Regions from separate parts of the Cellulosilyticum sp. genome, predicted to be linked through region 1. Evidence: riboswitches for the same ligand, from Rfam matches in the RefSeq annotation. Region 1 holds a riboswitch; each other region holds the start of a gene.
What was found. A riboswitch is a leader RNA that binds a small molecule or an ion and turns the genes downstream of it on or off. The one in region 1 is predicted to bind S-adenosylmethionine.
Positions count from the first base shown of each region.

Region 2: another riboswitch for S-adenosylmethionine. It lies ahead of metK (methionine adenosyltransferase); the one in region 1 lies ahead of AC1VAQ_RS08520 (pyridoxal phosphate-dependent aminotransferase).
Region 3: another riboswitch for S-adenosylmethionine. It lies ahead of AC1VAQ_RS17500 (ECF-type riboflavin transporter substrate-binding protein); the one in region 1 lies ahead of AC1VAQ_RS08520 (pyridoxal phosphate-dependent aminotransferase).

Region 1 covers NZ_CEVXFV010000015.1:39,525-50,730, reverse strand. The annotation lists gene clpA (ATP-dependent Clp protease ATP-binding subunit ClpA) at 1-278, shown strand, start outside; gene AC1VAQ_RS08555 (hypothetical protein) at 384-704, shown strand; gene AC1VAQ_RS08550 (NUDIX hydrolase) at 753-1,331, shown strand; gene AC1VAQ_RS08545 (TPM domain-containing protein) at 1,611-2,456, opposite strand; gene AC1VAQ_RS08540 (TFIIB-type zinc ribbon-containing protein) at 2,453-3,526, opposite strand; gene AC1VAQ_RS08535 (pyridoxal-phosphate dependent enzyme) at 3,774-5,384, opposite strand; gene AC1VAQ_RS08530 (trans-sulfuration enzyme family protein) at 5,462-6,547, opposite strand; gene AC1VAQ_RS08525 (hypothetical protein) at 6,660-7,976, opposite strand; SAM riboswitch class I at 8,162-8,276, shown strand; gene AC1VAQ_RS08520 (pyridoxal phosphate-dependent aminotransferase) at 8,380-9,537, shown strand; gene AC1VAQ_RS08515 (methionine ABC transporter ATP-binding protein) at 9,550-10,569, shown strand; gene AC1VAQ_RS08510 (methionine ABC transporter permease) at 10,566-11,206, shown strand, end outside.
Region 2 covers NZ_CEVXFV010000034.1:17,470-28,675, reverse strand. The annotation lists gene AC1VAQ_RS13870 (flagellar protein FlgN) at 1-288, opposite strand, end outside; gene flgM (flagellar biosynthesis anti-sigma factor FlgM) at 295-570, opposite strand; gene AC1VAQ_RS13860 (flagellar protein) at 956-1,372, opposite strand; gene AC1VAQ_RS13855 (ComF family protein) at 1,402-2,130, opposite strand; gene recD2 (SF1B family DNA helicase RecD2) at 2,230-4,491, opposite strand; gene AC1VAQ_RS13845 (hypothetical protein) at 4,789-6,000, opposite strand; gene metK (methionine adenosyltransferase) at 6,165-7,349, opposite strand; SAM riboswitch class I at 7,468-7,573, opposite strand; gene AC1VAQ_RS13835 (rod-binding protein) at 7,655-8,065, opposite strand; gene AC1VAQ_RS13830 (flagellar hook-basal body protein) at 8,081-8,899, opposite strand; gene flgF (flagellar basal-body rod protein FlgF) at 8,919-9,686, opposite strand; gene mreB (rod shape-determining protein) at 9,772-10,773, opposite strand; gene spoIIID (sporulation transcriptional regulator SpoIIID) at 10,988-11,206, opposite strand, start outside.
Region 3 covers NZ_CEVXFV010000056.1:17,389-26,272, forward strand. The annotation lists gene dapA (4-hydroxy-tetrahydrodipicolinate synthase) at 1-73, shown strand, start outside; gene dapB (4-hydroxy-tetrahydrodipicolinate reductase) at 124-879, shown strand; gene AC1VAQ_RS17480 (methyl-accepting chemotaxis protein) at 1,106-2,572, opposite strand; gene AC1VAQ_RS17485 (hypothetical protein) at 2,742-2,924, opposite strand; gene AC1VAQ_RS17490 (energy-coupling factor transporter transmembrane component T family protein) at 3,273-4,091, opposite strand; gene AC1VAQ_RS17495 (ABC transporter ATP-binding protein) at 4,085-5,818, opposite strand; gene AC1VAQ_RS17500 (ECF-type riboflavin transporter substrate-binding protein) at 5,902-6,459, opposite strand; SAM riboswitch class I at 6,530-6,648, opposite strand; gene AC1VAQ_RS17505 (hypothetical protein) at 6,925-7,398, shown strand; gene AC1VAQ_RS17510 (chloride channel protein) at 7,576-8,832, shown strand.

The DNA.
Region 1 (11,206 bases):
ATGAAGAAATGGCAAAGCTCATTGCGAAAAAAGAGTTAAATAAATTTAAGGAAATTCTTAAAGAAAAGAATATCCAATTAACCTTTGATAAAAAATGTATCACGTATATTGCAGAAAAGGGTATCTCCACAGAGTTTGGTGCAAGAGAAATTGCAAGACTTATTGAAGATGAACTTAAACCACTTCTAGTAGATGAAATTTTATTTGGTCAATTAGTAGATGGTGGAAGCTGTAAGATAACAGTAGTGGATAAAAAATTCAAGCTATCATTTAAGTAATAAATTAGTTCGCACAATAAAAATTTATATAATAAAAGCTTATACAATAATGACTTAATGCATAAACATAAAGTAAAGGGTATTATATAAAGGAGTGCGAACAGGGTGATATATAATATTATGTATGAAAATGGTCGTCTACAAGTTGGAACAAGCTCAGAAGTACTAGAAATTATTCGTGAGATTAGGCAGAAGAGTAAAAATAAGAAGGCTACTTGCATAAATATAGGGACTACTCTCTATAATTTGGACTTATGGCTTTTACCCATTAAAAATTTGGCTTTTCTTTTCTTTGAATCAAGGCGTAAAGAAAACAGTAAGGCAAAGGGCAAGTTAAATTCCATTGATGAGGCCATACAAAATACGGAATATATTATGAAGAATAATGGCTTGGCACAAAATGAAGAATGGCATAGCTGTAGCTAAGAATATGAAATAATGCGCAGAGCTAGGAACAAAGAAAGAGGAAAATAAATGAACTATATTGATGAAATTACAGCATATAAGCCTGTAAATGAGCAAGAAGCAGCAGAGAAAAGAGTTATCTTACAATATATTAAGGACTACCCATATAACATACTGCTAAGAGAAAATGAGTTAGGGCACCTTACAAGCTCAGGTTTTATCATGAATAAAACATTAGACAAGGTACTTATGGTACATCATAATATATATCAAACATGGGCATGGACAGGTGGGCATGCAGATGGAGATGATGACTTACTTTATGTAGCACTCAAAGAAGCAAGAGAAGAGACTGGCGTACAAAATATCGAGCCACTCATGCCAGAAATGGCAAGCCTTGATATCCTGCCAGTATGGGGCCATGTAAAAAAAGGCGCTTATGTACCAACACATATGCACCTCTCAGTAGCCTACATCCTTATAGCAGATGAAAACGAACAGCTCCACATCAACGAAGCCGAAAATAGTGGTGTCAAATGGCTCACACTAGATGAGATTGCAACCCACTGCAACGAACCACAAATCGTAGAAATCTACAAAAAACTCATCAAAAAAGCCCACCAACACGCAGCTTCAAAGGCATTATAAAAAACAAACCTTAAAATAGCATAATAAAAAAAGCCTCACGAAATTATTCATAATTTCGTGAGGCTTTTTTTATAAAGTAGTTTTTATAAAGTAGCAAGGCTACCTTTCTCCAGGGAATAAGTTAATGAGTTAACTTTTCTTTTCCACCTCTTCGCCAAAGTTGCCCAAAAAGGGTATCGATTAAAAGTTGGTGATTGGGTGAGGTGTAGCCAGTACCTCACCCAATCACCAACGGACCTTAGTCGATATCTTTTTTTGTCACCCGACCTTAAAGATACTTTAAAAGTCACGCCCACCACCGCCAAAAGTACCACCACCACTAGAGGTATGTGTAGAGCTTCCACCACCAAATCCGTCGCCACCGGAATTGGAATCATCTCTAATGCGGACTTTAGTAGTATGTGTATGCACGAACATATCTTTTTTATCTGTATAATGCACAGAACTTCGATCTGGTGCAATAACAGGTTGTGTAAATCGTGGATGTGTATAGCTATGACAAATTGCAAAGTAAGTAATCATAGAAACTATAAATGCAATAAGTGTAGCAATTCCACCTCTTAATAGATAATCTTCCATTGCAAGTGGCGCTCTAGGAAGAGATGTTTTTTCAGTAGTCGTACTAGGTATAGGATTGGAAACAATAGCTTCCACTTGTTTTAAGAAGATTTTACCTACGTTATAGTATTCACCCGCTCTTAGTTCATCATAAAACTTATCAATAACAAGTTGAATACGTGCATCCGTAAAATATGAAATATCTGTGCCCGAAGTAGAGATATGCACGCGACGATTATCCATATCAATGAGGAGTAAAACACCTGTCTTATCATTATGTCCAAAACCAAAGTTCTCGAAGAAATCATCTGCATAGGCTTGAGTAGCTTTGCCTTCAGCATCATCTGTAGTTAAGATATAAATATTTTGATTATAAGTTTGTTCGATTTCATTAATTTTGATTTCAAGACCTTCAATTTCATCTCCTGTTAAAAGAGAAGCATAATCAAAAACCCTTTGTGAACTAGTCTTTTTAGTTGTTTGTGCTGCAAATAAAGTAGGCACAAACATTGTAAAACATAATAATAAACAGAAAAAATTGATTAAAAAGCTACGTGATTTTCTCATATGAATATCCCCCCTATAAAGCAAACAATGAATGTAATTAGGAAGATAAGGACAGAGAATTTGAATACCTTAGCTTTATCTAGGGGCAGTCGCCCATAGAGTTTACCAGTTTGCCCATTCATAGCAAACATATAAGTTTCCCCTTTATAAAGGTAAGTAAGCATCCATACAGGCATTAATGTGTAATGAAAACGTGTTTTATGAAGTCGTACGTGTGAGCCGTTGACAATGACACTAGAATAACCATGAATAGATTCACGAAGTGTAACCGTAACGGCTTTTTCAACACGTTTTTTGATTTCAGGATAAACAGCATCTTTATCTACATCATACTTTTCGGCTAAGAAACCAGAAAGGTATGAGTGAGAGTAGTCCGTTAGCTCGTTAAAGTTAAAAGGGCCAATACTATCCATGACCTGATCATCAGCTTTACTTGAAGCATCATGAGCAATATGATTAAACGCCATGTTTGCTTCACGATAAATAGCATATTCATCTGTCTTGGTATAACGGTAATCTCCAGAAATCCAAGAAGAACTTCTTGTGGCACGTGCGCTTAAGTTACCGGAGGTATCACAATCTACAAGCCAATAAGGAATGTAGAGACCAGCCATTTTTTCTAGTTGCGAAGGTGATGAAAAATCATTAGGTAAGAATTTTTTCTTTTTACGCCAAGCCATGAAAGCTTCTTGGGCACGGTCCCGGCTGAGTTTAAACGGAATGACTTTAGAAGGTCTAAATTCCCCTTCAAGTTGCTTAGAAAACACGACAGGGTTATGACAGTAGCAACAAATCATAGCAGATGTAGTTTCATCTGTAATGATTTCGGCACCGCAACTTGGGCAAGTATAAAGTAAAGATGGTTCACCATCTTGCTTTTTATCTGTATCATCACTAGCATCTTCAATAATTTCTTTAGCATCTTCAGAGTGAACTGCTTTAGTTGAAAGTTTTTCTAGTTCTTCATTTGTAAATGTACTGAGGCAAAAATCGCATTTTGACATTTGACTATCAGGGTCAAAGTTTAAATGCCCACCACAGTTAGGGCATTTATAGGTAATAACAGACAAATGATAACCTCCTTCAATAAGCTCATTAGTATTTATAAATGAGCAAGCTTTAAATATTAAAAGAAGTATATCACACCTGTCTATAATTGTGAATAATAGGATAAAAGATTTACTATTATTGTAAATTTCAAGTAATAATGTGAGTCGGATTATAGATTTCACATTTATAAATTTTAGTTATTCATAGTCTTTAGCAATGTGACATCATTGGGAGAAAACAACTTACGTACATGTATATTTTAAGGCTTTAGTTGGTTTCACTATATCTTTCAGCAATAAGAATCCATACAAATTTATTTTGCTTTTTAAAAGAAACTTTAAAGCCAACATCTTCAAGTATTTGTTTAAGTACATCATGGGTTGTATAGAACTCAGTTTTTAAATCATTTGCAAGAGCTGTAGCACCTTTATCTAAGCTTTCTTTAAGAAGTTGTTCACCTACTTTAGGTGTCTCATACATAGTGTCCGTAATGATGATTTTGCCTCTAGAAGTAAGCTTGGTTACAAGGAATTTGACAGATTTGGCTTTTTCATCATCTGAAAGGTGATGGAAAGCATAACTAGAAATAATGGCATCAATGCTATGGTCAGGGATAGGCAATGTTAAGAAGCTGCCATTTTGAACAGGAATAAGAGGATATTTAGAGGAAGCAATTTGTCGCATCTTAAGATTAGGTTCAATAGCTGTGACTTCATATCCTTTTTTTGCAGCAGTAATACTTAAATTACCTGTACCACTACCAATATCCAAAACGGTAGCACCGCTAGGTAAGTTAATAGCATCCACTGTAGCTTCAAGAATGCCTTCATAGTTTTCAAATACCTCATAGTACTCACCTTTTTTAGCAAATACAGATTCATCATAATGGGTTGCCCAGTTATCAAAAAGATCGTTAAACCTAAAGTCAGATAGATTCATATCAAAGTTATAAAGGTTTTGACTAAAGTAGCGATCGCTACGATCAGGGAAGATAGTTACAATATTAAATGGTTTAGAAGAAGGAGTAGGATGTTTAGCATGTAATTTATAAGCTTGCTTCATGGCAGCAGCTAAGGCTGCACCAGAAGAAGAACCGACAAGGACACCTTCTTTTTTACCTAGAAGTTGAACATAATAAAAAGCTTCTTCATCAGAAATTTTTTCTACTTCATCAATATAATGCCTATCAAAGATAGAAGGGATAAAGTGATTACCAATACCTTCGATATGATAAGTTCCTTCTTCACCACCACCTAAAATAGAGCCTATAGGGTCAGCAAGAACGATTTTGATATTAGGATTTTGAGCCTTTAAATAAGAAGCAATACCAATAAGTGTGCCACCTGAACCAGCCCCAGCAACCAGAACATCAATCTGTCCATCTAAGGCCTCGTAGATTTCCTTACCGGTTTGTTTATGAGCTGCTAAATTAGCAGGATTATCAAATTGCTTTGCCATGAAGGAATTTGGAATTTGCTCAGAGAGTTCTTTAGCCTTTTTAACTGCTCCCTCGATACCTTCTTCAGTAGGCGTTACGATGAGTTGTGCACCTAAGGCTTGCATTAAAATTTGCTTTTCAACAGCAAATTTAGCAGGAACAACTAACTTAAGGTGATAGCCTTTTTCAAAAGCAGCTAATGCAAGGCCAATGCCAGTATTACCGGCAGTGGCTTCAATAATGGTATAACCAGGTTTGAGTAAACCTTGTTTTTCAGCTGTTTCAATAATTTTGAGCCCCACGCGGTCTTTCACACTACCGCCAGGATTAAAGTATTCAAGTTTACCAAATATATGAATGTCTTCACTAGGAGAAATATTATTAAGTTTTAAAAGAGGGGTATGCCCAACAAGTTCACGAATATCATTAATATACTGCATAATTGCACCATCCTTTCGATTACCCAAATTGAGTTTATGAAAAATCATTTATAGGAGAAAAACTTATTAAAACAAAATTATTGGAGTGCTTGTTTAAGGTCTTCTATAAGGTCATCCGCACTTTCAATACCTACAGATAGACGAAGCAAACTATCCTTAATTCCTAATTTTTCTCTTTGCGCTACAGGAATAGAAGCATGTGTCATCGCTGCAGGTAAGCAGATAAGACTTTCAACGCCACCTAAACTTTCAGCTAGGGCAATGAGTTTTACATTATTAATAAGTTTTTTAGCACGTTCAGCTGTATCCAATTCGAAGGAAATCATAGCACCTATATTAGGATAATAGATGCGTTTGACTTCAGGTAAAGTTTGCAGAAGGGCAACGATTTTCTGCGCATTTTCTTGAGCTCTATCTAGACGAACAGCTAACGTTTTAATGCCTCTCATAAGTAACCAGCTATCTTGAGGTCCAAGGATGGCACCAACAGCATTTTGTAAAAAGCCAATACGTTCTTTAAGTTCATTGGTTGTAACAACTACTAAACCGGCCACTACATCACTATGACCACCTAAATATTTCGTAGCACTATGAACGACAATATCAATGCCAGATTTAATAGGACGTTGTAAGTAAGGTGTTAAAAAGGTGTTATCAACTACTGTTAGTAAGCCATGAAGTTTAGCAAGTAAACTAATAGCAGATAGGTCTGTTAATTTCATCAGTGGATTGGTTGGTGTTTCAATGAAAATAGCTTTGCTATTAGGTGTAATAGCTGATTTTACTTCATCTAGATTAGAAGTATCAACCAAAGTATACGTAAGTCCTAAATTAACAAAAACTTTATCAACTACTCTAAAGGTACCCCCATACACATTATCAGAGATTAAAATATGATCTCCCGCTTTAAAAAGCATAAGTACAGTTGATAAAGCAGCTAAACCTGAAGCAAAGGCGAAACCAGCAACACCTCCCTCAAGTTCTGCAATAAGTTTTTCAAGGGCATGCCTTGTAGGATTACCTGTTCTAGAATATTCATAGCCCTTATGATGTCCTAAACTACTTTGCCTAAAAGTAGAGGTTTGATAAATAGGAACACTAACAGCACCAGTTGTGGCATCCTCGGATATACCCCCATGGACGAGTTTAGAATTAAAGTTCATGATAAATCCCCCTTTATAAATAATAATAGTTAGAATTGTTGTTGAATTTAGATATATTATATGCTCAATTTAAATCAAAGTAAATATATTTTTTTAGTAGGGATTTAAAAATTTAAGAAGAGGGCTTGTAAAAGGTATTTAAAAGCTCAGTTGAAGTAATGGGGGTACAAGCTTTAAAGGACTTAGAGAGACAGGGGAGGTTAAAGTGAGGTATATGGAAGTGTTTAAGGTTATTAAGTAGAGGTAAATAGATGGCGTGATTACTAGACCAAGTCGTAACAAAGGCAGGCTCTAGATTCAGTGTAGGATCTTTAGCTAAGCCGGCATAAGTGTAACCTGCTCGGATTGAAGTTGAAGTAAGTGGTGCTAAAAAGAAAGCGCTAAATGAGAATAATGGATTATTACTGTTTGCAGTAAGCCTAGCAATAAGAGCAGTTAATCGTGCAAGTGCATCCATAGCTATTTTATTTTGCTTGGAGTAGATAATGGTTGTATTATCCGTAAGATTAGTAGCATCCATTTTTGACTCTGAGTTTCCCTCAGAACAACCATTAGTATTACAGTTAGCAGTAGCGTGAGAAGTACCTTGATTAGTGCTAGCTGCATGATTGAAAGTCGTGCTTATATTAACTGTACGGCAACTATCGCCTAAGGGGACTGAAGTAGAGGGGGAAATGTTAGTATAGGCAGCTGCACTAGAACCGTGGCTACAGTTATCTGTATTTGTACAAGACTTACTACAGCTTGAACTCTGATTGGTTGCAAGTGTACAAGATTTATTGTGAGCTACTCCTTTAAAACAGTTAAGATTTGCTTGCTGAAATTGAGATAAGGTATTAAAGAGGCAGGTTAATGTATCAAGTAAATCTTCATTTTCGCAAAGGCCCATAGGATTTGCAAGAAATAGAGCAACATAATTTTCAGAAGTAAGAAGTGCGGTAAGATGCTGAAGGATAGGAGAAATAGTAGAATCGGTATTATTAGGAATGACAATGGTAGAAGTAATAGCCGAGAAATTATCTGGATCTAATAGGTCAGATAATAAGTTCTTAGAATCTTGCTGGCTAAAGGATGTTATTTCACTATCTGGAAAAGTAGCAAGAAAGCCTTGAACAAAAATTTCACTACTTATTGTGGTAGAGTCTGCAACATCTAACCCCACATAAAAGTTAAGCGTACCATTGGTATTTTCTAAAATGAAACCAATAGTTGTCGTAAGTGTAGCAAGTGCATTGAAAACATAAGTGAAAAAGTTAGAAGTAGTTGAGGCAGAAAATTTATTTATTTTAAAGAGCAAGATAGAGTCTTGCTCGTCAGTACAATGGCATAAGGTTGCACAATTTAGATTGTTTAAGTAATCTTTTTGAACGAAGTAATTATATTGTTTAAGTGCTGAGGAAAGTTGATGTTCAAAAGGATGTTTGAGCATAATTATCAGTCCTTTAAGATAAATGACTACTTATAATATATGCAATATGGAAAAAATTGTAACCCGGTGAGGCATAGAGGATGATGATGAGTACAAAAAATAAAAAATATTAAAATATTATTGACTTTATAAAAAATTATATATATACTACTAAACATATTAAAAAACTCGGTAATAGCAAGAGATTCTTATTTAGAGAGGCAAAGGGACTGGCCCGACGAAGCCCAGCAACCTGAATAATAAAAAATTATTTAAGGTGCTAATTCCAGCAAACTCATAGGTGGGTTTGACAGATAAGAAGGTAAAGTATCACTTTAATGAAAGCTGCTTTCTTATCTTAAGAAGGCAGCTTTTTGTATTTTCTTTAAGAAAATACTGAGTATACAGTGAGGAGGAAATTATAATGTTAGAGCTTAGTCATAGATTAGATGGATTTCAGGAGTCAACAATTAGGAAGATGACACGTATTGCAAATCAGTATGAGGCAATTAATTTAGCACAAGGTTTCCCAGACTTTGATCCGCCTAAAGAAATAATTGAAGAATTACAACGTGCAGCAATAGAAGGGCCCCATCAATATGCGGTAACTTGGGGGGCACAAGATTTTAGAGAAGCATTAGCCAAAAAGCAAGAACACTTTATGGGGATTAAAATTGATCCAAATGAAAATATTGTTGTAACTTGTGGAAGTACAGAAGCAATGATGACTGCAATGATGTCCATTTGTGAGGTGGGAGATAAGGTTGCTATTTTCTCACCATTTTATGAGAACTATGCAGCAGATACCATCTTATGTGGTGCACAGCCAATTTATATTCCACTCAAGCCACCGACATTTGATTTTGACAGAGATGCCTTAGAAGATGCTTTTAAGGCTGGGGCTAAGGCACTTATTCTCTGTAATCCATCTAATCCTATAGGCAAGGTGTTTACAGAAGAAGAACTTTTAGACATTGCAAAAATTGTGGAGAAATATGATGCCTATGTTATTACAGATGAAGTATATGAACATATTGTTTATGCACCATATAGACATATTTATTTTGCAGCATTACCAGGAATGTTTGAACGTACCATTTCTTGTAGTTCGCTTTCGAAAACTTATTCAATCACAGGTTGGCGACTTGGTTATGTGATAGCACCTAAGCAAATTATTGACCAATGTAAAAAGGTACATGACTTTTTAACAGTAGGAGCAGCAGCACCACTTCAAAGAGCTGCGGCAATAGGACTTAAATTTGAAGATGACTATTATGAGGAACTCACTAGAATTTATACCGAAAAGAGAGAGTTGTTTTTAAAAGGCTTAGATAGCATAGGGCTTCGTTATTTCAAACCAGAAGGTGCGTATTATGTCATGGTAGATATTGAAGAGTTTGGCATGGCATCTGATAACGAATTTGCTGAAAGGCTTATAAAAGAAGTAGGTGTAGCAGGCGTACCAGGATCTAGTTTCTTTAAAGAAGATGTCAATCGTTATATCCGTTTCCATTATGCGAAGAAACCAGAAACATTAGAAAGCGCATTAGGGAGATTGCAACATATTAGAAAACACTTTTAAGGAGGGGAGCTTATGATTAGATTTGAAAATGTTAGCGTCACATTTAAGCAAAAAGATGGGGAGTTTGTAGCAGTAAAAGATGTTTCACTTCATATTGAAGCAGGAGATATTTATGGCATTGTAGGTGGCAGTGGTGCTGGAAAAAGTACATTAGTTAGAACAATTAATGGTTTGCAGAAACCTACAATTGGTCATATCTTCGTAGATAATGAAGATGTTACAGCATTAAATAATAGCCAAATTAGAGAGCTGCGTAAAAAGGTAGGGATGATTTTTCAGCACTTTAATTTAGTTTCTAGAAAAACAGTAGGGCAAAATATAGAGCTTGCACTTAAAGTACAAGAGTACCCTAAGGAAAAACGTAAGGCACGCATTGAAGAATTACTTGAATTGGTGGGGTTAAAGGATAAAATCAATGCTTACCCAGCTAGTTTAAGTGGTGGGCAAAAACAACGTGTGGGGATTGCGAGGGCATTAGCAACAAATCCTAAAATTCTACTTTGTGATGAAGCAACATCTGCACTTGATGCACAGACAACTGTGGAAATTGTGGATATCTTAAAGCAAATAAATAAGTCATTGGGGATTACTATTGTTTTCATCACACATCAAATGGAAGTCGCCAAAAATTTATTTACTAAAGTAGCAGTAATGAGTCATGGTGAAATTATTGAAAAAGGGACAACTTATGAAGTCTTTGCCAATCCTAAAGCAGAACTTACAAAGAAATTAGTTAAAACACAATTAGATATTCCAGAAGAAATTATTTCACAAACTCAAGGCAAAATCATCAAGCTTATTTACAAAGGAGATAAAAGCATTGAACCCATTATTGCCTATGCCAGCAAAAACTATGAGGTGGTTTTAAATATTTTACATGGGCGTATTGAATACATCATGGAAAGACCAATTGGCACATTAGTTGTTAGTATTACAGGGGAAAATAATGCTGTAGATGAGGCACTTAGATATATTCGGTCTAACACTGAAGATATAGAAATCATTAGAGAAAAGGGGAGTGAAGTCGCATGAATTTAAATGAGTTAATTGAAGCATTATGGATTGCAACCAAGGAAACTAGTTTGATGGTGGGTATCTCAATGGTTATTGCCATAGTAGCAGGGACCTTATTAGGACTTGTTTTATATATTACAGCTTCACCACTTTTGCACCCCAATAAAACAATCAATGCAATTTCAGGTTTAGTGATTAATGTTATTCGTTCAATACCTTTTATTATTTTATTAGTTTTACTGTATCCTTTAACCAACTTAATACTAGGTACAACCATTGGTGCAACAGCTGTAACAGTGCCTTTAACTGTAGCAGCCATAGCCTTTTTAGCACGATTAGTGGAAGGGGCTTTTGCAGAAATAGACAAAGGGGTTATAGAAGCATCGCTAGCTATGGGGGCTAGTTTGAAGGATATTGTATTTGATGTACTTTTAGTTGAAGCATTACCTGGCATTATTAGAGCTATTACAGTTACGCTAATTAGCATTATAGGCTACTCATCAATGGCAGGAACTGTTGGTGGCGGCGGTATTGGAGATCTCGCAATTCGTTATGGTTATCAACGCTATCAAACGGATGTACTTGTGATTACAGTGGTATTATTAGTCGTTGTTGTGCAACTGATTCAAGTAATCGGTGAAAAGATTGCTGTAAG
Region 2 (11,206 bases), on a different contig from region 1:
ACTTACTTCCTCTTGTGCACTTAACTTAGCAGCTATAGTCGTAAGCGTTACTTCCTTAGAATTCATACCAGTTACCATGGCAATATCCTTCATTAACACTTCGCGCTTTTTATCTAATACACCTAGTCTACCTACAAACTGCTCTTCCGTCCCTGTGACTTCCTCTAAAAGCTGTAAGTTCTTTTCTACTATGGCTTGCTCTTTATACTTGGCGAGTGTATTTAATCCTTCATAACATTCAACCTGTGCGTCTAAAACGTCCATAAGTTCATATACTATTCCTGCCATATGCTTCTATCCTCTAAGATCAATTTTAGATAAAATCTTTTCTGCCACTTCTGATGCTTTTACATTATAAGTACCACTTGCCATTTGCTGTTTAATCGCCTGTACTTTATCCTCTCTTACATCTGGCACTTCTGCTAATGCTTTATATATTGTTTGAAAATCTTTTGCTGTATCTGATAAAGCTACTTCGTCTTTACTTGTTGCCTTATTTACCTTTTTAGTATTTGATACACCATTTGCTTTATATGTCTCATATATTTTATGAATTGCATCTATTCTCATATTCACCGCTCCTTTACTGCTTATTGTACTTCTGTATATTATATCGTCTATTCCTGGGCCTTCTTTAACCCAAATTTCAAATTACGTAAAAGTGTAGGTCACCATGATTAGTATGAGTTAAAATTCTGTTTTAGATGGCGACTTGGGAGGGACACTTTTTGTTACTATGCCATATATAAAAGGGGATATTACATTAAGTGTTTCTAATGTAATATCCCCTTTTATATATCATTTATATGTTGTTCTACATTATATTTTTCTACATTATATAGAGAAACCAACTAAAAACCTGAAATATACATGCTGGTAGATTGGTTTCTTCTAATGATTTCACTTTTATAAAATTTAGTTATTCATTATGTTATAGCTATGTGAAGTCATTTAATCATCTTATACGATCTGATTTTAAGAATCGCATCTTTTCGTTGTGATGTTCAGAATTTGCATCTTTGGCACGTGTTATTTCACTAGCCACAGCAGATAACTCTCCTACTAGTTCTGCTTTACACTTATTGCAATATTTACCTGTTACAATAGGTGCGCCACATTTTTCACATTGAATCATCATAGGTGAACCCGGTACAACTTCTAAGCGTCCTTGTTTCAAGAAGCTTTGAATGAGTTTTACAGGTACACTTGTTTCTTCACTTACTACATTCATTGCAGCTCCTGGATTTTCTCTTAAGTATTCCTTCACCTTTTGAAATTGTTCTTCCTCTATTTGTCTACACTTAGGACAAATAGAAGGTCCTGTGATGTACTGAAACATCTTTTTACAACGCATACAAACCTTTACTTCCATTTTTATGCCCCCTCTTAAATATTTTATTTCTATACGCCTATACATACAATAAGCAGAATAATATTTGTATTTTTTAAGCGTAAGTTTTTTTGTACTACTCTTATGCACTCTCTAACTGTAGCGCCCGTTGTATATATATCGTCAATAATCGCCACTTGCTTTAACTCGGGATAGTCCATTGTTGCTCCTTTAAGTACTATACTCCCTACAATATTTTTTAATCGTTCTTCTCTACTGCACTGAGATTGTGGTTTCGTATTTTTCATACGCTTTAGACAATCATACACAGGGATCCCTGACAAGTTACTGATTTCGTTTGCTAAATCAAGTGATTGATTAAATCCTCTCTTTTTCAGCCTAGTAGGTGCCAAAGGTACGGGAATAAGTGCATCTACACTTATTTTCTCTAATATCTCTATATCATGTACAAATAGGCTAGCAAAGCTTTTTCCATACTTCCTAATCCCCTTATACTTCCACCTTAACACTGCTTCTCGGCAAACTTCCTTGTAGGGAAACAAGGCAATAATTCGTTCTATATAAGGCAATTCCAGATTTTCACAAAACAAACATCTCTCCTGCCCCATATCATATGGACGCCCACATCTAAGGCATATATGTTCCTTCAAAACATAAGCCTCACACTTTTCACACAAAACTCCAGTTTCTTTTTCATCTAAAATAGTTCTACAAAGGGGACACTTTCTAGGGTAAATAAGTTCTTTTAGCTTATTAATAACCTCAAACTGTTTATACATTTCTTATCACTTCCTATATTCATTTCCCCTATTTTAACTATTATTTTAACGCTTATTATCTACAATCTTCCGCCCTTCACTTTTCACCTTTTCCTACCCTTATAACATTTGTGAAAGGTGTAACCCCAAGCTGGAATATCGCTCTATCTCTCTATTATTATCAACCATCTTTTGTAATGTTGTTTCAAGTCCTACACCTACTACTAATTTCTTAGCACGTGTAACTGCTGTATATAATAAGTTACGATTTAAAAGCATAGGTGGCCCACTATGCACCGGAATAATCACAACGGGATACTCACTTCCCTGTGATTTGTGGATAGTTACTGCATAAGCAAGCTCTAATTCATCTAGCTGGCTAAATTCATACTCTACAACCTTCTGGTCATCAAATGTTACGACCAGAATTTCCATTTCATCCTTAATACTTGTAATAATTCCGCAGTCACCGTTGAATACACCAGTTCCTTCTTCTATAGGCATCCCTGTTTTACCCAGCACTTTCCAAGGTGTATTATAGTTATTCTTAATCTGCATCACCTTGTCGCCTTCTCTAAAGATTACACCGCGATACTCTTTTTCTGGCTTCAACTCATGGAACGGATTGATAGCTTGTTGAATGGCTTTATTTAGTTCATTCACTCCTACAATTCCCTTTCGCATAGGCGCTAAAACCTGAATATCCTTTAAGCTATCAAAACCTTGATATTTAGGGAGTCTCGTTTTAATGAGTTCAATAATCGTTGCTTTAACTTCATCTTGTGCTCCGCGTTTCATAAAGAAGAAATCGGTGCCTTTTTCATTTGCCACTGGATACTCACCTTTATTAATACGATGGGCATTCATAACGATAGCACTTTTAGAGGCTTGTCTAAAGATTTGAATAAGCCTTACCACATGAATACGTCCACTTTTTATAATATCCTTGAGTACATTGCCCGCTCCTACTGAAGGCAACTGATCTGCATCTCCAATTAAAATAAGACGTTGCCCCTCTACTACCGCCTTCATAAGAGCATTCATAAGAGTAATATCTACCATAGACATTTCATCCACAATAATGACATCTGCTTCTAATGGGTTATCCTCATTTTTATTAAACATCTGTTTACTACTATCATCTCGCATGTAGTTGATTTCTAAAAGTCTATGCAGCGTTTGTGCTTCCATCCCCGTTGCTTCACTCATACGCTTTGCTGCACGTCCTGTTGGTGCGGCTAAAAGTACATCTTCTCCAGCCTTTTCAAGCATGTGTAAAATCGCATTAATTGTAGTCGTCTTCCCCGTGCCAGGCCCTCCAGTAATGACTGTTACGCCATATGAAAGTACACTACGCACCGCTTCTTTTTGTTCCTCTACAAGCTCAATGCCCAATTCCTTTTCAGTATGTTCTAGTTCCTTCTCTACATCTAGTGCGCTATCCTTCTGATAAAGACTAGCTAAATCAATTAACTTTCTTGCTACTGCCTGTTCACTATAATAAAGATAAGATAAAAATACACAAGGTATTTCATTATATGTTTTTATAATAACTTGCTTAGCAAATGTCAATTCAATTAGTGCATTTTCAATTAAAGGATGTTCAAATGTCCCTGTAACCAAATAAGCATTATACTCCTCTGGCAAAAGAAGTTTTATAGCTTCCTCCATTAAAATTCCTTTTGGTACATAAGTATGTCCATTATTAGAATAGCTAGATAAAATATAAAGCACACCACTTTTAATGCGATGTGGATCATCCTTAGCAATCCCTACTTGATACGCAATTTCATCAGCCTTTTTGAACCCAATACCAAAAATATCATCTACTAGGCGATAAGGTGTATTTTTAACTACTTCCATCGTCTGATCTTTATATTGTTTATAAATTTTAACCGCAAAAGTGGCTGTAATATTGTACTCTTGCAAGAACAACATTGCTTTACGTAACTCATATTGGGCGTGAAAAACTTCGCCAATCTCAATAGCCTTCTTCTCACTAATTCCGTTAATTTGAGCAAGTACTAAAGGTTCCTCTTCAATGATGCGGAACGTATCTAGTCCAAAATGCTTCACTATCTTCTTAGCCGTCTTTGCACCAATACCTTTAATTACCCCAGAAGCCAGATATTTTTCCATACCTTGTACAGTCTTTGGCATACTTCGCTCAATTAGATCTACTTTTATTTGTTTACCATAGATAGGATGCGTACTCCAACTGCCTATAATCTTAACTTCCTCACCAGCATAAATACCCGCCATCTCACCTACGCAAGAAATCTCTTCACCTTCATATTCAATTGTACAAACTGTATAGCCATTTTCTTGATTTTGAAAAATAATATCTTCTACTGTTGCTTCTAAGACAATTTGTTCACTCAACTTTATTCACCACTCTACTTTCATTTTTCCATAAGTATAACACAGATATAAGGAGGGGTGCAAAAGAGGTGGGGATTGTATGGAGAGGTCCGCCGAGTGGTCCCATTACTGCCATCTACACTCTTCACACATGCTCACTCTTTTTACAATATTTGTGTTAGGCAAAAGACTTCGTTTAAGCCTACTAAGACTATCATCAAATTTTCAAATAAAAATCAAACCGGTTACAATCTAGTTTACATGTAGATTATAACCGGTTCATATAATTTTTAGACTTTGTTATATATGGTACTTAAATTATTTGTAAAGTTGTTCAATCATTACGTAACCCTCTTCGTCTAGGCTGTAATTGAAGCCTAACTTTTGAAGTGTTGCTGGCGTTACATATGATGTACCATTTATAACTTTTGTTGTTACTTTTGTTGCTTCACCATCTATAACTACTGATGTTGCTTTTGTTTTTGAATCATATTTTACCTCAATATCTAATTGATTCATTGTGTCTTTAAGTGGAACATATACAGTATTACCTTTTACCACTAAATCTGTTTCATCAAGATAAGCTACATTTGGTACAAGTAAGCTTTGGAATTCTTCCATTGTATATACTTTTGTATCTGCGGGAAGCGTAATATCTTTTTTAGCTACTTTTTTACTTTCTGCTGTTGTTATAACCTTAACATTTACCTTTTCTCCATCTACATTAATTGCTAAGTTAGCTTCTACGCTTCCTTTATAGCTATCATCTGCAAATGCATAATTTACTTTTGCACTACTTCCTTTAAGCATTGTTTTTAATTCTGGAAGTAAAGCAGTCATTTGAGTTGATAATTCTTTTTGTAATTCTGCATAATCAGCATCTGTAACTTCTCCTGTAGTTAACATAGCTTCTTTCATGAGATCACTTTTGAAAAGTTCAGTCACAAAGTCGCTTGCTAATTGTACAAACTCTTCATCTGAAATTTCCATTGTATAAGTTCTATCAGTTTGTGTAATATCTAAATCTATATTGAATTTTTTCATTAAATCAATATATTTATTCATACCTTCTTTACTTACGTCAGCTGCTGCATATTCTAGTCCAATATATTCAGATGACACATTTTGTAATGAAGTAGAAGGCTCTACCCCTGTAAGCTTAAGAATATTTTCTATGTAAGATTTACTAAAGTAAGTTTGATTCCCTTTGCAAATAATTTTGATAGGTGCAATGGCACTTTCACCTTTTGTTAAATCAATAGTTTCCCCTGCTGCTTCTAACTTCTTAAATGTAATAGTTCCTTCCATAGCCTTATCAGCCATGTTCATATAAGAAGTTACATCGCCATAAAATTTAATTGTGTCTTCTCCTGCTTGAGCTTCCACTACAATATCTGCTTTTGAATCAACACCTTCCCAAGTATAAATTTTTTGCATCTCATCAAGTAAACTCATTCCTGTCTTATTACATCCAATCATCATAATAGCTGTAAAAACCATCATGAACAGTGCTAACACTTTTTTCTTCATCTTATATTCCTCCCTATAATATTAGTACCATCCCATATTATCCTATTTCTCAAATAATTTCAACATTCAAAATATACATAATTTAATTTATGAATATTCCTATTCCTCAATGTATGCCAAATAATAAAAAAGGCGGTGACATTTTCAGTCACCACCTTTTTCTTTTAGATTTCAGCTTTTAAAGCTTCTGCTTTATCTGTTCTTTCCCATGGTAAATCTACATCGATGCGACCGAAGTGACCATATGCTGCAGTTTGTTTGTAGATAGGTCTTCTAAGGTCTAACATTTTAATAATACCAGCTGGTCTAAGGTCGAAGTGTTTTTCAACAAGCTCAACAAGTTTTTCATCACTTACAACACCTGTGCCATGTGTATTTACAAGGATTGATACTGGTTTTGCTACACCGATTGCATATGCAAGTTCGATTTCACATTTTTTAGCAAGTCCTGCTGCTACGATATTTTTAGCCACATATCTAGCTGCATAAGCTGCTGAACGGTCTACTTTTGTTGGATCTTTTCCAGAGAATGCACCGCCGCCGTGGCTTGCGTATCCGCCATAAGTATCTACAATGATTTTACGTCCTGTAAGACCTGCATCACCAACTGGTCCACCAATTACGAAACGGCCTGTTGGATTGATGAAGTATTTAGTTTCAGCATCTAAAAGTTCAGCTGGAACGATTGGTTTAATAACGTGTTCCATAATATCTTGGTGAATTTGTTCTTGAGATACTTCTTCTGAATGTTGTGTAGAAACAACGATTGCATCAATTCTAACAACTTTATCCCCATCGTATTCTACTGTTACTTGTGTTTTACCATCTGGTCTTAAGTAGCTAAGTGTACCATTTTTACGTACTTCAGATAATCTTTTTGATAATCTGTGAGCAAGTGAAATTGGCATTGGCATAAGTTCTGGTGTTTCGTCACAAGCGAAACCAAACATCATCCCTTGATCTCCAGCACCGATTGCTTCAATTGCTTCTTCTGTCATTTCACCTTTTTTAGCTTCAAGGGCTTTATCTACACCCATAGCAATATCTGGTGATTGTTCATCAAGTGCAACGATTACACCACAAGAATGTCCATCGAAACCATATTCTGGTGCATTGTATCCAATTTCATTGATTGTATTTCTAACGATTTTGTTAATATCCACGTAGCAGTTAGTTGTAATCTCTCCCATAACTAATACAAGTCCTGTTGTAAGAGCTGTTTCACAAGCTACACGTGCATTTGGGTCTTGCTCAAAAATTGCATCTAAAACTGCATCTGACACTTGGTCTGCAATTTTATCTGGATGTCCTTCTGTTACTGATTCTGATGTAAATAATCTTCTTGCCATTTCTCATAGCCTCCTTAATATTCGTAGGATTCCTGAAACTAAAGCATAACGACTCACGTCATTTTCTTAATAAAAAAGACCTCATTCTAAGAATGAGGCCTTTGTATCTGTTCATTGATCCTCATCTTACGTATGTATAACACACGTGGGAATTGGCACCTTAGTCTATAAACTAGGTTGCCGGGTTTCACAGGGCCCTGTCCCTCCACCTCTCTGGATAAGAATTATTAAATTCATTATTAATTTTTCAATTGAACTCATTATAGCAACGTGCTATAGCTTTGTCAACACAATTATATATTTTTTTATATTTCTTGGTCTACACTACTTGTATGCATCGCTTGTTCATTAGCTAAATTATTTTGTGCTTGATATGTACTTAACATCTGCTTGTACATGCTATCAGCAAGGCCAATGCCACCTGCTTCTACCATATTTTCACACATTGCCTCGATCATACTATCTTCAAACATCTCTTCATAATCGCCTTTTTCAGTAATACCTTCACCCGTTAACATACTATCTTTCATTTTTTTAAAAACATAAGAAAGCATATAACTTTCGATTTCTTTACAGCTTTCTTTTAATTCATCTGTATTTTGTTCTGCCATAGCTTTTTGAAGTGTTTCACTGAAATCGGTATTTGCTACTTTATTATTTTGTGCTGTTAAATCTTTTTGAAGATCAACTACACTTTGAATACTTGTAATATCCATGTCTTAACCTCCTAACTAACGCTTAAGTTCATTAGCTTGTTGAAGCATTGTATCTACTGTTTGAATAGCCTTTGAATTAAGTTCATAAGCTCTTTGTGCCACAATTAACTTAACCATTTCATCAGCAACTTGTACGTTAGACCCCTCTAAATAGCCTGTACGTATTGTACTTCTTCGAATTCCTTCATCTTCACCTTCTACTAGAGGTACTCCTGAATTAGGTGTTTCTACATAATAGTTATTTCCTATAGCTTCAAGGCCTTGTACATTCGCAAACTGCACCATCTTGATTTGAGCAATATCCATTCTTGTATTTGTATCTTCATCCATGTAGTAAACTGAACCATCTTGTCCAATTGTCACCTTATCAATTGGTACATCTGTTCCAATAATAATAGATTCATCTTCTGTACTAAGTACTGTATTTCCATCAGAAGTTACAAGTGCATAGGCACCTTCATCAGCAAGCATAGAAATTCTAAAACTACCATCTTTTGTATACGCTACAGTATCATCACCTTTATCAATTGCAAAGAACCCATCCCCTTGAATTGCTAAATCTGTAGGATTATCTGTTTGTGTAAGTGTTCCAGATGTATAATTACGAGAGTTTGCAAGCGCACGTACACCATGACCTACTTGAGATGTAGATGGTTGCTGTACATTATTTCTCTCTGCTGTTGTTCCTAAGTTTGCATATAATAAACTTTTAAAGTTTGTTGTCTCCCTTTTATAGCCTACTGTATTTACGTTAGCCAAGTTATTTGCGATTGTATCTACGTTTAATTGTTGTGCTGTCATACCAGATGCAGCTGTCCATAATCCTCTTACCATTGTTTACTTATCCCCCTTATTATACATTAGCTAAATCATTAACTGCTTTTCCTAATAACGTATCATGTGTTTGTAATACCTTTTGATTTGCTTCATATGTTCTAGAAACTGTAATCATATCGACCATAGCTGTTACTGAGTTTACATTAGATGTCTCTAAAAATCCTTGAATAAGTGAACCTGTAAATTCTGTTCTTGGTGCGGTACTACTATATAAGTTGTCATTCATTTTAGTTAGTGCTCTAGTATCTGCAAAGTTTGCCAGATCTAATGTATCAATATATTCTGAGTCTAAGTAAACCTCACCATTCTCTTTAATAACAACATTTCCACCTTGGCTTAAGAAATCTTCACCAAAACTAATAGCGCCAGCTTGTCCCATTACACTATAGCCTTCTGATGTCACTAAATCACCATTTTGATTAATACTAAAGTTTCCATCACGTGTATATGCCTCACCATTTGGTGTATTCACTACAAAAAAGCCATCACCTTGAATTGCTAAATCTGTAATTTCTCCAGTATTTCTTACAGAGCCTTGAGTAAACTGAGTATAAACCTCAGCTACTTTCGCTCCTAAAGACATAGAACCTATTCTTCCATTATTAGGCTGATTATGTTGCATATCATTAATTCTCTTCATAAGTGTCTCTTGAAAAGAAGTGATGACCGTTGTGTCTTTCTTATATCCTGTAGTATTCACATTAGCTAAGTCATTAGAAATTACATCCATTTTCTTAGACTGCACATTCATCCCCGTAGCAGCCGTATACAAACCCTTTATCATAAGCTTTTCTTCTCCTCTTCCCTCTATTTTTTCCATAGTTAACTTTTTATTTCTAACTATCATTTGTTAACTTTTTACGGTTTTTCTACGCTTGTCTATGCCCTTTAGCATATCTATAGTCAACCCACATTCCAGTTCCTATGGCTACACAGCTCATAGCATCATCTGCAATAACTGTATTAATGCCAGTAGCTTCTGTAATCAACTTATCCAGTCCATAAATAAGGCTTCCGCCTCCAGTAAGAACAATTCCTCTATCAGAAATATCTGAAGCAAGTTCTGGTGGCGTTTCTTCTAAAACAGCACGAATACCATCAATAATACCTGTTACACTATCTGCTAATGCTTCTCTTATTTCTTCTGAGTTAACTGTTACATTTTTAGGAAGTCCAGATACTAAGTCTCTACCTCTTATTTCTATTTCGGCAAGTTCTTCTCTTTTATATACACTTCCCACACTAATTTTTATTTCTTCTGCTGTTCTTTCTCCAATAAGAAGGCTATATTTCTTTCTCATGAATTTTACAATCATATCATCAAATTCGTCCCCCGCGATTTTGAGTGATCTTTTAACAACAGCACCACCTAATGAAATAACAGCTATATCCGCAGTTCCACCACCGATATCTACAATCATACTTCCACAAGGTCTTGAAATATCTATACCAGCACCAATAGCCGCTGCAATTGGCTCTTCAATTGTATCTACAAATCTAGCCCCTGCTTGTCTTGTAGCATCTTCTACTGCCTTTTTTTCAACTTCTGTTACACCACTTGGAATACATACGCCAATTCTTGGTTTAACAAGTCTATGACCAATTGCTTTTTGAATAAAATATCTAAGCATCGCCTCTGTTGCATCATAATCCGAAATAACACCTTGTCTTAAAGGTCTAATCGTTCTAATATTAGCTGGTGTTCTTCCTATCATCGCTCTAGCTTCTTCACCTACAGCAATTACTTCATTTGTTTTTTCTTTAACTGCTACTACTGACGGCTCACGTAGTACAATTCCTTTTCCTTTTACATATACAAGTACATATGCTGTACCTAAATCTATTCCTATATCAGCGCCCATTCCAAACATAAAGTTTCTCCTTCATCTATCATAATTTCATATATATGCATTACTGTGTATATATGTTTGTTGTAATCTCTTATATGTGTAATCTCTCAAATAATTATAACATCATTCATTATACTTTGCATAAAAGTTATATTTATTTTTTAGTGTTTCCTAGCCTAAAATAATTATGAGGCTATTACATTTAGAATTAATGTAATAGCCCCATTTCTCAAAACTATTTCATAATAGTTGAATACTTTTCTTTAGTTGCCAGTCCTCCTCTTAAGTGTCTTTCTGCTTTATTAAGCTCTAAAACTTTTCTAGCTTCATTAGCAAGCTTTGGATTTATCTTCTCAAGTCGCTCAGTTACATCTTTGTGAACTGTACTTTTACTAATACCAAACTTCTTAGCAGTTTCTCTTACCGTAGCGTTATAAGTAATGATAAATTTGGC
Region 3 (8,884 bases), on a different contig from region 1:
ACCGCTTACAAGCTTAGAACCTCAAAATGAAGCTAAATTAAAACAAGCACTTATTGATGCTAAAATTTTATAAACAAAACTGCGCGTCTCACAGTCTTGTTACTTCTAGAAAGGATGAATCTTATGATAAAAGCATTAATGCATGGTTGTAATGGTAAGATTGGGCAAACCATTGCACGTATTATTTCAAATCACGAAGGCATTGAACTAGTAGCAGGTGTCGATCCTTATTTAGGTACGCCTAATACTTTCCCCGTTTTTGCTACGCTAGAAGAATGTAATGTACCTATAGATGTAATCATTGATTTTTCCACTGCTAAAGCCGTACCTGCACTTTTAGACTATGCAGTAAATAGCAAAACCCCTATCGTCGTATGTACAACAGGTCTTTCAGATGCAGACATCGAAAAATTAAATACTGCAAGTAGACAAATTCCAGTCTTTTTCTCAGCCAATATGTCTTTAGGTGTTAATTTACTCATTGCCCTTGCTAAAAGGGCAACTGAGGTTTTAAGTGATAGTTCTTTTGATATTGAAATTATTGAAAAACATCATAATCAAAAAATTGATGCACCTAGTGGTACAGCACTTGCTATTGCTGATGCAATTAATAGTAGCTTGTCTGAACCTTACGATTATCGTTATGATCGCACGACCATACGTGAAAAACGTCCAAAAAACGAAATTGGCATCCATGCTGTACGTGGTGGTACTATCGTAGGAGAACATGAAATTCTTTTTGCTGGTAATGATGAATTTATTACCCTTAAACATCAAGCAACTTCTAAAGAGGTTTTTGCAGTAGGTGCACTTAAAGCTGCTAAGTTCTTAGCTGGTAAGGGTCCTGGTCTTTATAATATGGAACATCTTTTAGGATAAAAAAAGAGATAGATTTTACCATAAAATGAAGTGCCTCTGTCAAGTAGATAGGGGAAATAATAAAAAATTTGTGTCGCCAATCACACTTTTATCAGAAAGAGCTAGTATAGCACTTAAATAAGCTTTATTTCCTGACATAAAAAATACTCCTCCTTATGGTAGACAGTTTTATTATTTAAACTGTCTACCATAAGGGGAGCATATCAAAATCTATCTCTTTTTATATTTATTTTTTTAATTGATTAGATACTTCTACAAGTTGTTGCACATATCCCGTTGCTAATTGAGCATTTTCTAGATTACTAAGTGCAATAGAATTCGCCTCTTCTGCACTTGCATTTGTTTCTTCACTTACTGCTGAAATTTCATTAATACTTTCAACAATATTATTATTTGAGTTTACAATTTGATCTACCTTTTCATGAACTGCTTCTACTTTTGTATGAGACGCTGCCATTTTTGTAAGCATCTCATTAAAGATATCTTTTGTTGTATTAACAAGTTCATTTTGCTCCTTATTAATTTCATTTAACTCTTTAACAGCGCCTTCTGCTTGTATTACCTTTTGCTCAAGTTCTAAGATTATTGCTGAAATATTAGCTGTTAACTCTTGTGTTTGATTTGACAACTTTCTAATCTCATCTGCTACTACACTAAAGCCTTTTCCTGCTTCTCCAGCTCTTGCACTTTCAATAGCTGCATTTAATGAAAGCAAATTAGTTTGTGTTGAAATACCTGAAATAAGTTCTGTAATCCCATATACTTCCTTAGACTTATTTTTTAATTCTTTCATAATGTCATAAGTGTAGGCATTCTGTGTATTCACACGTATTGTTTTTTCAGTAACAGTATTCATCATTTGTGCCCCTTGCTTTAATGACTGTTGCGCTTCTTCCGAAATGCCTTTTACAACTATAAAATCGCTAGCTGTTTCTTGGATGAGTGTACCAATCACTTCAGTCATTTCAGTTTGTGCCTGAATACTTGTAGTTACGTCTTCAGAACCTGTTGCAATTTGTGTGATAACCTCATTAACTGTTTCTGAAGAGGTAGCAAATACATTTACAACTTCACTTACTTTATTGGTATTCTGATCAAGTACACCAATAGCCATAAAAATATCTTGTAAAAGTATATTCTGCTTATCCATCTCTGCTTGTACCCTTGCTGTATTCTCTGCTTGTAATTCATTAATTAAACTTACCAATTTATAATAGCCATATGAAAATACAATAATGGCACCTACTGTAACCATATAAGCCGTTGTAAGTCCCGAATGCCATTGTTTTCTCACAAAAATACGAATTAGCAAATCCATGCTGTTAATGATTACGACTAGTATATTGGCAGATTTAATAAGCCTCTCATCTAAATATAACACACAAATAAGTAAAATAGCTAATCCTGTTACAAATACAAAATTATCTTTAGCAAATAACAGCCCCACAGCATACATTAAAAGATAACTATACATTCCAATCCATTTAATGTGTTCACTGCTCTTATCTTTTAAATATGCAATGTTTATGCACATATTTGCTAAAAACATTATAGCTATAATACCCATTGTCTTAGCTATACTATTGTTTCCTAACATATATTCTTTAATATATCCTACATAAAGTGACATTGCCGCAAATGAACCAATAACAAAGAATACTTTATTTATTTTTATAAGTCCCCTATTTTCCACCCTATAACTCCCTTTCAATGTTTTCTTTGTTATTTTAACATATCATAAGTTATTCTTTCTACTACTTTTGTCATATATTGTAAATTTTTATATTTCTTATATATAGGTACAAAAAAAACTACTTAAAGCTATTTTCAGTACTTTAAGTAGTTCTTACTATATAAAATAATTAATTTGCATTAGTTGATTGATATGCTAAATCACATTTATCTTGCAATATATTGAAGTCATTTTCTTCATGGTGTTGAATAATGCTTTCTCTTAAAATATCATTCTCATATACAATTGTTACATAAACACTTTTCTGCCCACCTTTTGCCCTATAGTAACACATCGTTTCTCCTCGTCTCATTTTAATTCCTCCATTTACTCTTCCTGTTATTCACTTTATCCATGTCCGATTCATGTCTTTTTATGTCTTTTTTTATCTTTAATATCATTATACACGAAATCGAACATTTGTTCTAGTGTTTTTTTATTTTACTTTATTAATTTATGTACAAGCCTACTAATTTATAACCTATCTTTTAATATAGGTTTCACATTTATAAATTTTAGTTATTCATAGTTTTAGTAATGTGAAATCATTAAAAGCCCCTTTATACACTGTCTATTTCAAAGTCATAGCTGATTTCTCCATAAACAAAAAATGGTTAGCATATTGTTTAATTAATATGCTAACCATTTTTTATACTATCCTTTATATAAAGGGGTTATAAAAACGCCCTCCATTGCTTTTCATTAATATAAATACTACAACTACAATCATACTCATAACTGCTATAGCTATATAATCCCTACTTTTAAAAGGTTTACCACTATACCATGTACGTTTCTTATTTTTTCCAAAAGCACGTAGCTCCATAGCTGCACTTATCGTTTCAATACGTTCTAAACTTGAAAAGATAAGTGGTAATAAAATACTTCCCATATTTTTAAGGCGCTTTCCAAGCTTCTCATTACGAGAAAGATCAAGCCCTCTTGCTTGCTGTGCAAATGCAATATCTTGATAATCTCTTTGAATATCAGGAATATATCGTAATGCTATAGCCACTGCATATGCTAATGAATAACTTACCCCTATACGATTTAAAGAGGCTGCAAATTCACTTGGTTGCGTCGCCACCATAAAAATCAGTGCAATTGGTATCAGCGCAAAATACTTAACTGTAATATTAAATTGATAAAAAAGCTGCTCTTTGGTTACTGTGTATGGACCTATTATATGAAATAAAGGTGTATTGGTCCCATAAATATTTGTACCTTCTTGTGGGGCAAATATAAAAATTGCCACATTATTAATCATTAAAAATACCAGTATAAAATAAAATACTACTTCTATATCCTTAAATGGAATCTTAGAAATTTTAAAGAGTACTAAACTAAATACTAGAAGTACAATAAGTACACGTGTGTCATAAGTAAACATTGTTGCTAATGCATATAATATTAAACATATTAATTTCGTTGCACCCGTTAGCTTATGAATAAAGGATTCTTTTTCTATATATCCTAACATCTTGTGTTCCTCTCCTCTTCAATGAAACATTTTACAAAGTCTTGTGCATTTTTCAACTCAGCTCTTAAGGCTAATTCATATAGTGAAGTCATTTTTAAGCTTGCTGCACCTACTAAATCTTCATTCGTTAATACTTCATAGGCCGCCTGATCAGCTAAGAGTTTCCCCTCTGAAAGTACAAGTGCACGACTTGTATACTCTAACATCAAATGCATATCATGCGTTATCATTAAAATTGTAATACCTTTTTGGTTAAGTTCTTTTAAAAATTGCATCATCTCTGTATAATGCTTATAATCTTGTCCTGCAGTTGGCTCATCTAAAATAATAAGTTCCGGCTTAAGCACTAAAATAGAAGCAATAGTGACACGTTTCTTTTGCCCGTAACTTAAAGCTGAAATTGGCCAGTTACGTTTGCGGTACAGTCCACAAATTTTAAGTGTCTCATAAACCTTTTCCTTTATAATCTCTTCAGAAACGCCTCTTAATCTTAATCCCAATGCTACCTCATCAAAGATCATATTTTTAGAAATCATCTGATTTGGATTTTGGAGTACAACACCAATATTTTCTGCACGTTCCTTGATACTTTTATTTTTAAGGTCTTCCCCTTTAAATAAAATTTTCCCTTCTGATGGACGATAAAAACCACAAATCAATTTTGATAAAGTTGATTTTCCAGCGCCATTTCTTCCTACTAAACTTATCATTTCTCCCTTGTAAATATCAAAAGAAATGTCTTCTAATATATTTTTCTTTCCTTCATAAGAAAAGCTTACATTCTTAAAGCTTAAAAGAGCCTCTGCATGTTCTTTTGCTACTTCTTTTGGACTTTGTCGCTTATACCAATTTGCTAATGCACCTTTTTGCATTTCATCTAACCTTAAAGTATTTATATGTTCAAGTCCCATCTCTGTATTCAACTGACATCCAGCATATTTTAATGCAGTGACATAGAGTGGCTCACGTACCCCTACATTCTTCAAAATAGAAGGAGAAACAGTTAAAATAGCCTGTGGTGATAAGTCCGCTACTATACTTCCTTCATTCATAACGATAATACGATCTACGTTAGCTTCAAGAACATCTTCTAAACGGTGCTCAATAATTATCATTGTCTGCCCTGTTTGTTTTTGAAGGCTATCAATAAGATACATAGCATTTTTTCCTGTTGCCGGATCTAAACTCGCAAGTGGCTCATCAAATAACAAAATATCAGCCTCGCCTACCATAACCCCCCCTAGTGTGACACGTTGTTTTTGTCCACCTGATAAGCGCTGAGGTGCTACGCCTAAATGGTCTTGTATTTCTACCATTTCTGCAACTTCTTTTACCTTCTGATGCATTTTTTCTTGTACAACACACTCATTTTCTAGTAAAAAGGCAATATCTTCAGCAACTGTAAGACCAATAAATTGATGATCTGGGTCTTGTAACACAGTTCCTACCATTCTAGAAACTTCAAACAAACTAAGGTTTTTAGTTTCTTTGCCTTTGATACGTAAACTTCCTGTGATTTCACCTTTATAGTTGAATGGAATTAATCCATTTAATGTATGTCCTAAAGTACTTTTCCCTGAACCTGATGGCCCCACAATAAGTACCTTTTCACCTTCATATATTGTTAAATTGATATTTTTTAAAGTTGGATTTGCTTGAGCATTATACTGAAAGCTAAAATCTTCAAATACAATAACGGGTTTTTTCATAAATTTTCCTTTCTTCATCTTTATTTAATAAGTCCTTGTTCTATTGCCATAAATCAAATCGAATTTTCCTATTCCATAAAGAAAGAGGCGCGATGCACCCCTTAATCTTCTTCAACCAGAGTACCTTTTTGTATTCTAGTTTTGCTATACGCAATTAATAAAAATGTGCCAAGTACACCTACAGTTAAACTATTTGATATACTTGCTACTGCACCTTGTATATATACTTTATTCATAGGTTCTGCATAAATTAAAATATCTAAACTTGGTGCAACAACTACCCAAGCAATGACATTGGCTATAACTTGATAAACATTAAAATAAATAATCTTCTTAATGCCCATAGCCCCTTCTTCAATATCCATTCTTCTTTGTGCTATACCAATAATAAGTCCTACCACAGCCGAAGCAATAATCCAACTCATCCATGGTGATCCATAAGCGGTTAAATCCTTTAACATGTGACCAATAAACCCTATCATCATTCCTGCAAATGGTCCATAAATAACAGCCATTAACCCAAGAAAAGCATATGCTGTTTGAAGTTCTGTATTTGGAATGCCTGTTGGAATACAAGCAAAACGTCCTAAAATCAAAAAGACGGCTGCGCCAATACCAATGGCGACAATTGTTTTTATCGATAATGGTCTTCTATTCATTCCTGTTCCTTTCAAAATTTATAAAAATAAAGCCTGAACGCGAAGGTCCAGGCTTAGTGTGCACATTTTTTCCTCATCTTACAATGCTATAAAATTAATACAAATTTCATACATTGTGGACTTAGCACCTTGTCGTACACAGGTTGCTGGGTTTCATTGGGCCATTCCCTCCACCTCTCTGGATAAGTTTACGTCTCATATATTTCATATTTATGTTAAGTGGTTTTAAGCTTTTTGTCAACTACTATTTAATTTATTTTATTTTTCAATCCCCTTTTATGTTTATCTTTTCCTATAAGGTGTGATATCATATATAGAGAAACCAACTAAAACCTCAAAATATACATGTAGGTAAATTAGTTTCTCCCAATGATTTCACATGACTAGAAATTATGAATAACTAAATTTTATAAATGTGAAATCTATAGAAAAACAGTTAATTTTAGTTTTAAAGGAGATCTCATTATGATAACGCCAGATACATTACTTATAAAAAATCATACCGTCGTTCTTCATACGTCCCTTCATGAAGAAATTGTACTGCCCAATCTTACAACATTACTAAACCTTTATCAAACCCATAAAAATACAGAAGTAGGCCATCGTATTAAAGCAATGCTCCAATGTGATATTGGTACATTACTTGTTATTGAAATTATGATTGACGCCTCACATCCTGTCACCTTAGAACGTTTAAAATCTGGTGAAATCAGTAAAAATATGAAACACGTTAATGACTATAATGTCATCTTAAATAGTCATCTTGAAGACGCACGTAAACAATTTAATGAACAAGCCTCTAAAGGACTTGTTCAAGGTACTTTTGAAGACTGCTGCTTTAATACCATGCCTTTTGGTACTGTTATTTTATGTAGTCGTTTCCCACATTATAAAAATACACATTATAATAAGGAAGCAATTGATACATTAATAAATTAACTTATAAAAAAGAGAGGTTACAACTGTAAAATCTCTTTTTTCTTTATGTTACAATATAGTATTCTATTTTATAAATTCTTTCTCACTATATATTGAATTCGAAAATATATTGTTATAAAATGCTACTGTATGTTATCTTATATAGAAAATTCTATATTATATTAAGGAGATTTATAAATGACACAATTATTACATGTACTTAAAAATCATATAGAAGATTTGCTCACCTTCTTAAAATGGGTTTGCCTAGCGATTATCGTAGGCTGCATCGTAGGATTTATTGGTTCACTATTTCATCATGCTATCGAATATGTTACTTTGTTTAGAGAAAAGCATTGGTACACTATTTTATTACTCCCATTAGGTGGCATGCTTATTGTATTCTTATATCACATAGGTCATATGGCTGATGATAAGGGGACAAATTTAGTACTTCTCTCTATTAGAGAAGCCGATCCTATTTCCTTTAAAACTGCTCCTCTCATCTTCATTTCAACAGTTATCACTCACTTGTGTGGTGGTTCTTCTGGCCGCGAAGGTGCTGCTTTGCAGCTTGGCGGAAGCCTAAGCTATCAGATTGGAAAGCTCTTTCGCCTAGATGAAAAAGACTTACATATTATGACTATGTGTGGCATGAGTGCCGGTTTCGCTGCTTTATTCGGTACCCCCCTTGCTGCTGCAATCTTTGCTATGGAAGTAATTAGTGTGGGGATTATGCATTACGCCGCTTTAGTACCTTGTACACTTGCTGCTATCATTGGTTATGGCATTTCTGGAAAATTTCATATTAGCCCTACAAGCTTTCATCTCACTAATATTCCCACGCTATCAGTTTATATAACTTTTAAGGTTATTCTTTTAGCGCTTTTAGGTGCTCTCTTAAGTATGATTTTTTGCCAAAGTCTTCATACTAGCAGTAAACTATATAAAAAATGTTTTCCAAATCCCTATGTTCGCATTATAACAGGCGGTTGTTTAATACTCTTCTTAACACTTATTTGTGGGACAACTGATTATTTAGGTGCTGGTATGCCCATTATTACTGCTGCTTTAGAAGATCAAATCGTCCCTTGGGCTTTTTTATTAAAATTAATTTTTACAGCAATTACTTTAGGCGCAGGCTTCAAGGGTGGTGAAATTGTGCCTGCATTCTTTGTAGGGGCAACCTTTGGTCATACTGTTGGTGGGTTATTAGGACTTTCTCCTTCCTTTGGTGCTAGTATAGGACTAATTGCTTTATTTTGCGGTGTAACAAATTGTCCTATTACTACATTTATTTTAAGTCTAGAGCTCTTTGGTACACAAGGTAGCTTATTCTTCATGCTGGCTTGTGCTGTAAGTTATATGACATCAGGTTATCAAGGTCTTTATTCCAAACAAAAAATCATGTATTCTAAAGTAAAACCTGAATTTATCAATCAATTTACTGAATAAATTTACAATCGAGTAGGAGGATAACCATTAATTGATTATCCGACCTCTCACA